Regions from separate parts of the Promicromonospora alba genome, predicted to be linked through region 2. Evidence: predicted binding sites of a transcription regulator. Region 2 holds the regulator's gene; the other holds the start of a gene.
The links. Region 2 encodes LexA, which represses DNA repair genes until DNA is damaged. Its sites were predicted from a motif close to TCGAACANNTGTTCGA; they were not measured.
Positions count from the first base shown of each region.

Region 1 (4,499 bases), 540 kb from region 2:
CTACTACCGGCGCGCCGGCATCCTGCGCAGGCTGTCCGCCACACCTGCCTCGCCGGTCATGGTCCTCGTCGCGCAGGTCGTCGTGAGCGTCGCGCAGGCGCTCGTCGGACTGACGCTGGCGCTCGCGGTGGCGTTCCTCGGCTTCGGTGCTCAGCGTCCGGTGGACCTCGGGGCGGCCGTCGGGGTCTATCTGCTGGCGATGACGGCGATGTACGCCGGCGGCATGATCGTGGCCGCGGTCGCGCCCACGCCCAACTCCGCGGTGGCGATCGGGCTCGTCACCTTCTTCGGCCTCGGCGCTCTCGGCGGCATGTTCGGTGGACGCTCCTCGCTGCCGGAGCCGCTGGCGGTGCTGGGGGAGTGGCTTCCTTTCGGAGCCTCCGTGGAGGCCCTGGCCGCGGCCTGGGTCGGCAGCCCGGTCGAGCCGGCGCACCTGATCAGCCTCGGCGTGACCACCGTGGCGGGTGTCGTCACCGCCGCGCTGTTCTTTCGTTGGGACTGACACGTCTCGGCACCTGGATCCGTCGAGCGCCTGCCGTACTGGTCGGGCCGCTGCTAGCCGGCCAGGCGAGACTGCCGGGTGAGGTGATCTGGCGGGCTCGGGAGCCGGAGCAGGCGGGTCGGGTCACGCCAGGTTCGCCCGGCCGGTCGGTCAGCTTCGACGGATGGCGGCGGCTCGGTGGTCTGGTCGGTGCCTGGCGGGGGTGTGGCTTCGATGGCTTCAGGGAGGCGGATGTGGTGCCCACGGGCGTCCGTGAAGGCCCATCCGGTCTCGAGGAGGGCGCCGGCCGTGGTGTTCGTGGCGGGCTTGCCGGTCCAGTGCATGGTGATGCCGCGGGTGTCGACGAGCTGGTGGTGGTACCAGCACAGCAACGCACTGTTCGTCACCGAGGTGCCGCCGCCGTCGGCCCAGTGGGTCAGGGCGTGGTGGACCTCGCACCGTGAGGGTGGTTGGTCGCATCCGGGGTAGACGCAGTGCTGGTCTCTTGCGATGACGGCGCGGCGCATCTGCCCCGACACCGTGCGCTGCGCACGTCCGACGTCCAGGACGGCGCCGTCGGGTCCGAACACGATCCGGGTGACCGCGCTGTGGCATGCCAGGCGGCGGATCAGCGCTCGTGGGGCACGGCCGCCGGTCTCGGTGAACACCGGGCCACCGGAGGACAAGAACCCGGACAGTGGCGTATCCGTTGCGCTCCAGGTACCCGGGCCTCCGCCCGGACCTGCGGTCGGACTTCCGGTCGGACTTCCGGTCGGGCTTCCGTTCGGGCGTCCGTTCGGACTTCCGTTCGGGCATTCGGCCGTTGGGCCGGTGTTCAACGCACCTGCACCGACATCCGGACCAGTGCTGGTGCCAGTGCTGGTGGTGCTGGTGGTGGTGCCAGCGCCGCTGCTGGTGCTGGTGCTGGTGCTGGTGCTGGTGGCGGGGCTGGTGGTGCCAGCGCCACTGCCGGTGCCGGTGCCGGTGCCAGTGGTGGTGGTGCTGGTGCTGGTGCCCAAGACGCTCGGGCCCGCGCCGAAGCGGGTGCCGCGCCCTGGTGTGGTCTGCCCGCAGGTCAGGCAGAGGCCGTCCCGGGTGCGGGTGACCTGGGTGACGAACTCGTCCCAGGACACGGTCACGTTCAGGTGCGGTGCGATCGCAGCGCCCGGGGAGGCTTGGTTCGTGTCCAGCACCACCCGCGCCACGTCCGCGAGGCCTTGCGCGCGACGCTGGGTCGTGGTGCGGGTGTCTTCCGCCGCCGGTGCGCCCAGGACCGCGTTGATCGCGGTCGTGACTAGGAGGCCGTGCTCGTCGGTGAGGAACCCGGCCACGTGATACCCGCCGAACGTCTTGGCCAGATCGAAGAACTCGCCCTGCGCGGCCTTGTCATCGTCCACATCGTCGGTGTCGGGGTCGGTGATGGTCGCGAACCGGCGTGCCACCTTCCGGAACTGGTCCGCGTTCAGGACATTGGCTTCGTGCAGGACCAGGGCTTCACCGGTGACCAGGGTCCCCTCCGTGATCGCACCCTCCAGGACCTGCGTGACCAGCTCACGGGTGCGTGCCCCGTCGGGGTCCTCGGTGGGGTCGGGGAAGTCGACCGGCACGGTCTGGACGAACTGTTCCGGGGTGGTGGTGTGCCCGGTGCGGGTGTCGATCAGCCAGGCCAGTGCGTCGGTGCGGGTCTCGCTGGTGGGCGCGACCTCCGTCATCACCCGGGCATGGTCCGCGCCCAGGGTCCCGGCGACCAGCCGCTCCCGCGTCACGGGCAGCGCGGTCGCCAGGCGGCGGGCGATGGTCATGTCCTTACCCGCCGTCGACGCGGAGATGCCTTCGCGCAGGCGCAGCCAGGTCGTGAACGTCCGCGCCGTGCCACCCGAACGCCAGGAACCCTCGGCCTCGATCCGGGGCAGCAACGTGTAGCGGACACCGTCCAGACGCCCGGTCACCCGGCGGATCCGAGTGTGCGCATCAGCCAGGCGAGTGACCGTCGGTGCATCCCAACCGGTCAGCGTCTCCGGGTCGGTCAGAGCAGTCAGCTCCGCGGTCGCCGCCTCGATCCGGGCCAGCACGTCCTCGATCGACGCCGCAGCAGGCAGACCAGCAGCGGAACCACCGTTCGTCGTCCGATCCACCGCGCCCACCCCCGCCCCGATCGCTCGCCTCTAGTTCTCACTCCCTTGCTGCCTCTATTATCTCGAACACGCGTGCGATCCGCTCGCCGGATCTCAAATCTGTGGATAACTCATCGGGTGCACGATCAGGCCCGAGGTCAGTCCCAGACGCCCTGCCAGCGCGCGACCTGAGCTGGTCAGTCGGTGCTCGCAGGCTGGCTCACGGCGTCGTGCGGCCTGCTCACGAGACCGCCGTCCGGGGCGCGTTCCGCCTCCTGGGTGGCCGCCCAGCTGGCCAGCAGCGCGAACTTCTCGGCCGAGTCGGTGTTCGGAGGAGGGCTGTACGTGACGATCTGCAGGCCCGCCTCGCCGGGCATCGCGAAGACGTCGAACGCGACGGTGACGCGGCCGACCACCGGGTGCTGGAACGACTTGACCCCGGTGCGGTGCTCGTGGACGTCGTGCCCCGACCAGTCCTCGCGGAACTGCGGGCTGCGGGTGGAGAGCTCGCCGATGAGCGCGGTGAGCTCCTTGTTGAGCGGGTCGCGTCCGGCCTCGAGCCGCATGATCGCCGCGGCGGTGCGCCGGGCCTGCGCCCAGTCGACGTAGTAGTCCCGGGCGCGGCGGTCGAGGAAGATGAACCGGGCGATGTTCGGTGTGCCGTCGGTGTCGAAGTGCGGGGCGTACAGGGCGCGACCCATGACGTTCGCGGCCACGAGGTCCTGGTTCGAGTTGTGCACGATCGCGGGCACGGTCATGTTGTCGAGCACGCGCTGGACGGAGGTGCGTACCGACTGCGCGACGGGCTTGCGGTCGCGCGCGGCCGCGGAGGCGGGGGCCGTGCGGGCGAGGTCGAACAGGTACTCGCGTTCGGCGTCGTTCAGCTGGAGGGCGCGGGCGATCGCGCCCAGCACACTCTCGGACGCGCCGCGGATGTTCCCGCGTTCCAGCCGCGTGTAGTAGTCGAGGCTGACGCCGGCGAGCATGGCGACCTCCTCGCGGCGCAGCCCGGGTACCCGCCGCTCCCCGCCGAAGTCGGGGATGCCCGCCTGCTGCGGGGTGACGTTCGCGCGGCGGGAGACCAGGAACTCCCGCACCTCGTCCTTGGTGCTCATGCTCTCCACGGTATGCGCGACCCTGCCGTCGTGGGAGGCCCTGGCAGGGCACCCCGGCCACGGGGATCAGACGGCGCCCGAGGGCTCCAGGGGTATGCGCATCGGCTCGGCGGGCTTGTCCGACCGAGCCGCCAGCGCGCGGTAGGCCCCCGCCGCGAGCACTATCGACGCGGTGGCCACGATGCCGAGGGGCAGGATCGTGGCCGCGCCCGCCACGCCGACCAGGGGCGCGGTGACGCCGCCGAACCCGAACCGGACCATGCCCAGCAGCGAGGACGCGGTGCCGGCCAGGTGCGGGTACCCGACCAGCGCGAGCGTCGTCGCGGGCGGCGAGGTGATCGCGACGCCGCTGGCCAGGGCCAGGAGGGAGACGATCACCACCCACAGCGGCAACGTCGTCAGGCCTGCGGCGAGCAACCCGAGGGCGCCGACGCCCGCCACGACGACGCCGATGGTGAGGGTCCCGGGCGGGCTCCACCGCTCGGCGGCCCTGCCGGCGAGGTAGCCGGAGACCATGAACCCCGCCGAGTTCAGGCCGAACGCGAGCGCGTAGCCCTGCGGGGAGAGCCCGTAGATGCCCTGCAGCACGAACGTGGCCCCCGAGAGATAGGCGAACAGCGCCGCGTACATGAACCCCTGGTTGAGCACCGCGCCGAGGAACACGCGGTCGGACAGCAGCACCCGGAAGTCCCGCCCCGTCTGCGTGAACCCGCCGGTGGTGCGGTGCGCCGCGGGCAGGGTCTCAGGGAACGCGACAGCGGCGGTCACGAGGAGAGCCGCGCCGACCAC
Region 1 is NZ_JBHSFI010000005.1:735,988-740,486, reverse strand. It holds gene ACFO6V_RS18255 (ABC transporter permease) at 1-502, shown strand, start outside; gene ACFO6V_RS18250 (HNH endonuclease signature motif containing protein) at 556-2,616, opposite strand; gene ACFO6V_RS18245 (helix-turn-helix transcriptional regulator) at 2,793-3,710, opposite strand; partial or broken gene ACFO6V_RS18240 (multidrug effflux MFS transporter) at 3,777-4,499, opposite strand, start outside.
Region 1: a site for LexA is predicted at 2,679-2,694, ahead of ACFO6V_RS18250 (HNH endonuclease signature motif containing protein). Genes of this name have one in related genera too.

Region 2 (4,499 bases):
TGCTAGGCGCCTCGCGAGACAACAAAAGCCGCCGACCAGGTCAGATACCTGGTCGACGGCCTCGGCCGAACAGTCTCAGCCGGACTTGCGGCGGAACATCTTCTGGACTGGGCCGGTCGTCTCCGAGCCGTGCACCGCACCAGTGTTCACATCGCCCGCGGAGGTCCGGCTCCGAGCCGCATTCTTGCGGTCCAGAGCTTCCTTGAACTTCGCCTTCGCGTCCGTGCTCGGCGCTGTCGCGACCTTGGGCTCTTCAGCACCCTTGGTCTCGGCTGCCTCGGCATTGGGCTTCTCGTCCGTCACACCGATCACCTCCTCTTGTTCCGGGGGTCCCTCGATCGGGTCCGTCGTCGGCCCCAGCCTGCACCACGGCACAGCCAGGTGCCAACATTTTTGGATTCCACCCAGGCTACGGCCGACGACGACGCGCCCGGCCGCGCAGACTCCCTATGCCTGAGCGGCCGCCCGCTCGGCGCGCTCCGCACGGAGCGAGGTGATCGCGCTCTCGAAGTCCTCGAGCGAGTCGAACGCCTGGTAGACGCTCGCGAACCGGAGGTACGCCACCTCGTCGAGCTCGCGGAGCGGGCCGAGGATGGCGAGGCCCACCTCGTACGCGTCGATCTCCGCGCTGCCGTTGCTCCGCAGGGTCTCCTCGACCCGCTGGGCCAGGATCGCGAGGTCGTCGTCGCTCACCGGGCGCCCCTGGCACGCCTTGCGCACACCCGCGGCGACCTTGTCGCGGCTGAACGGCTCTGTGGCGCCGGAGCGCTTGACCACGGACAGGCTCGCGGTCTCCACGGTGGTGAACCGTCGGTTGCAGTTCGGGCACTGCCGTCGGCGCCGGATCGACAGGCCGTCGTCGGCAGTCCGCGAGTCCACCACGCGCGAGTCGGCGTGGCGACAGAACGGGCAGTGCATGCTCACTCCTGCGTGGTCGACCATCGACCGGAGGCCTCCGGTCGCGCCCCGACCGTAAGCGGGCAAACCACCCCCTTGCAACATAGCCGCAACATTCGTCGGCGAATCGAGGCCTTTCGTCACTCCTTGGGCAGGAGCAACAGCTCCCCGACGCGCAGCGTGCCGGTCGACATCTCGTTCAGGTCCTGCAGCCTGCCGACCGCGTGTCGCACGTCCTCGCCGGGTCTCGCGATCTCCTGGGCGAAGCCCCAGAGCGTCTCTCCCGGCTGCACGGCGTGCACCCGGACCTCGGTGGGTTCACCCGGGGAACTGGCGACCGCCGTCGCCCCCCACGTGATCATCGGAGCGAGCAGGAGCATGGCGAGCAGCACGAGGACCACCCGGCCGCGCCGCGTGAGCCGGAGGCCGGCCAGGCCGAGCCGGCCGGCGAGCGTGCGCCCTTCCACCGGGATGTACGCACGGACCGCAGCCGGTCGGGCCGCCGGCACGAACGCCCGGCCATACGACGGCGCATACGCCTGTTCATACGTCGGGGTGTACTGCCGCAGCGGGATCACGTCCCCCATGGCCCCTCCTCGAATGAGTGACTGAGCTTCTGTCGTTCATACAAGCGTTCGTCGAACGCCCGTACCATTGTGTAGCACGGGACACCGTCCATGTCGAGACACGCTCGAACATTCGTTTGAGCCGAGCGCGTTTGTGACCTAGAGTGGGTAGCGCACAGGAGAACATTTGTCGGAACGGGAGGGGCACGGGCATGACGGGACGGGACGGGACCAGCGACACGAGAGCCGTCGACACGGCAGCCTCCGGCGTCGCCACGCTGGACACGCCAGCCGACAAGGCGGTCGCTGACGTGCACACGATCTCGCCGACTGACCGCCTCACCGAACGGCAGCGCTTGGTGCTGGACACGATCCGGCAGTCGTTCGAGACGCGGGGCTACCCGCCGTCGATGCGCGAGATCGGCGAGGCCGTCGGGCTGGCCAGCCCGTCGAGCGTCAAGCACCAGCTCCAGATGCTCGAGAAGAAGGGCTTCCTGCGCCGCGACCCCAACCGGCCGCGCGCCATGGAGCTCGTGGAGCCGATGGCCGAGCAGGTCGACAAGCCGACGCGCGGCGAGATCCACTGGCCCGAGCCGCGCCGCAGCGGCCAGGTCCACTGGGGCGGCTCCGTGCCCGACGACGCCAGCACCCCCCCGCCGTCGTATGTGCCGCTCGTGGGCCGTATCGCTGCCGGTGGCCCCATCCTTGCCGAGCAGGTCGTCGAGGACGTGTTCCCGCTCCCCCGCCAGCTGGTGGGCGACGGCGAGCTGTTCCTCCTCAAGGTCGCCGGCGACTCGATGGTCGACGCCGCGATCTGCGACGGGGACTGGGTGGTCGTACGGCAGCAGAACGTCGCCGAGCAGGGCGAGATCGTCGCCGCCATGATCGACGGCGAGGCCACGGTCAAGACGTTCAAGCAGACCGACGGTCACGTGCTGCTGCTGCCGCAGAACCCGGCCTACGAGCCGATCCCCGGCGACGAGGCCCAGATCCTGGGCCGCGTGGTCGCGGTGCTGCGCAGCCTGTAACGAGGTTCGCGAAGTAGAGCGCCTGTCCGCCCTGCGCAACGCTCAGCGTGCGTAAGGCGGACAGGCGCTCTACTTCGCGGTCTCCTCAGAAGCCGAACTGCCTCTGCACGGCCCGCACGCTCTCCGCCGACGCACGAAGGCCGGCCAGCTCGTCGTAGGACATCGGCACCCGCATGTTGGCCGTGACACCCCGCCGGTCCACGAGCGACGGCACGGACAGGCACACGTCGCTGATGCCGTGGTAGTCGTCCAGCAGCGAGGACACCGGCATGATCCGGCCCTCGTCGTTGAGCACCGCCTCGATGATGCGGGTGGCGGCCAGGCCGACGGCGTAGTTGGTGGCCCCCTTGCCCGCGATGATCCGGTACGCGGAGTCGACCACCTCGTGGTGCACCTCCGTACGCACCGCCGCGTCGAGCGGCGGGTTACCGCCCAGCGGCTCCCAGTCGAGCAGCGGCACACCGCCGATCGACGCCGAGCTCCACAGCGCGATCTCCGAGTCGCCGTGCTCCCCGGCGATGTACGCGTGCACGTTCCCCACCGCCACGCCGCAGCGCTCGGCGAGCACCACGCGCAGCCGGGACGAGTCGAGCACCGTGCCGCTGCCGAACAGCCGCTCGCGCGGCAGGCCGGAGATCTTGAGCGCCGCGTAGGTCACGACGTCGACGGGGTTGGTCACCATGACGTACGTGGCGTCCGGCGCGACGTCGACCAGGCCGGGCAGGATCTTGCGCATCAGGCCGATCGTTCCCTCGGCGAGGTCGATCCGGGTCTGCCCGGGCTTCTGCTTCGCCCCTGCGGTCACGACCACGACGTCGGCGCCCGCGCACACTGCGACGTCGTCCGAGCCGATCACCTGCGCCTGGGGCGTGAACATGAGGCCGTGCTGGAGGTCGAGCACCTCGGCCTCGACCTTCGCCCGGTTCACGTCGTGCAGGGCGATGGTCCGCGCCGAGCCCCGCGCCAGTGCGGCGAAGGCCAGCGTGGAGCCGACCGCCCCGGCGCCCACGATCGCGAGCTTGGTGGTGCGGGCGCCGGAGGACGGCGCGGCCGGGATGTCCGAAAGGGCTGCCATGCCCCCAGGTTAGGTGTCGAGCCTCGCCAGCGCGGCACGGACCAGCGCCGAGTCGGTCGTCGGCCAGAACCCCGGCATCGAGCGGGTCAGGAACGACGCGTAGCGGGCCGTCGCGAGGCGGGGGTCGAGGACCGCCACCACTCCCCTGTCGTCCATGCTCCGCACGAGGCGCCCGGCGCCCTGCGCAAGCAGCAGCGCCGCGTGCTGCGCGGACACCGCCATGAACCCGTTACCGCCCGCCTGCTCCACCGCCTTGGCGCGTGCCGCCTTGACCGGGTCATCGGGGCGCGGGAACGGGATGCGGTCGATCAGCACGAGCTGGCACGACGGGCCCGGCACGTCCACGCCCTGCCACAGGGACAGCGTGCCGAACAGGCAGGCCTCCGGATCCTCGGCGAACTCGCGCACGAGGGTGGGCAGCTGGTCGTCGCCCTGCGCCAGGATCGGGAAGTCCAGCCGCTCCCGCATCGCCTCCGCCGCCGCGTTCGCCGCACGCCGGGACGAGAACAGGCCGAGCGTGCGGCCGCCCGCGGCGGTGATCAGCTCCGCGATCTCGTCGAGCTGCGCCTCCGTCGTCGGCTCGCGGCCCGGCGCCGGGAGGTGCCGGGCGATGTACAGGATGCCCTGGCGCGGGTAGTCGAACGGGCTGCCGGCGTCGAGGCCGTGCCACGGCGGGGCGTCCTCGCCCTTGAGGCCGAGCGTGCCGGCCACCGCGTCGAACGTGCCGCCCAGCGCCAGCGTGGCCGACGTGAAGACGCCTGTCGCCTCCCCCAGCAGGTGCATCCGGATCAGGCCGGCCACGTGCAGCGGCGCCGCATGCAGCCGCGTCACGTTGTCGGCGAACCCGCCCCAGCTGTTGTCCGGGCGCGAGCACCACAGCACGTCGGCGGTCGTGTCCTGGAACGACATGCGTTCCGCCGTCTCGAAGAGCTG
Region 2 is NZ_JBHSFI010000005.1:198,356-202,854, forward strand. It holds gene ACFO6V_RS15875 (DUF5302 domain-containing protein) at 76-303, opposite strand; gene nrdR (transcriptional regulator NrdR) at 448-918, opposite strand; gene ACFO6V_RS15885 (LysM peptidoglycan-binding domain-containing protein) at 1,038-1,484, opposite strand; gene lexA (transcriptional repressor LexA) at 1,676-2,491, shown strand; gene ACFO6V_RS15895 (L-lactate dehydrogenase) at 2,577-3,566, opposite strand; gene ACFO6V_RS15900 (ATP-dependent DNA helicase) at 3,576-4,499, opposite strand, start outside.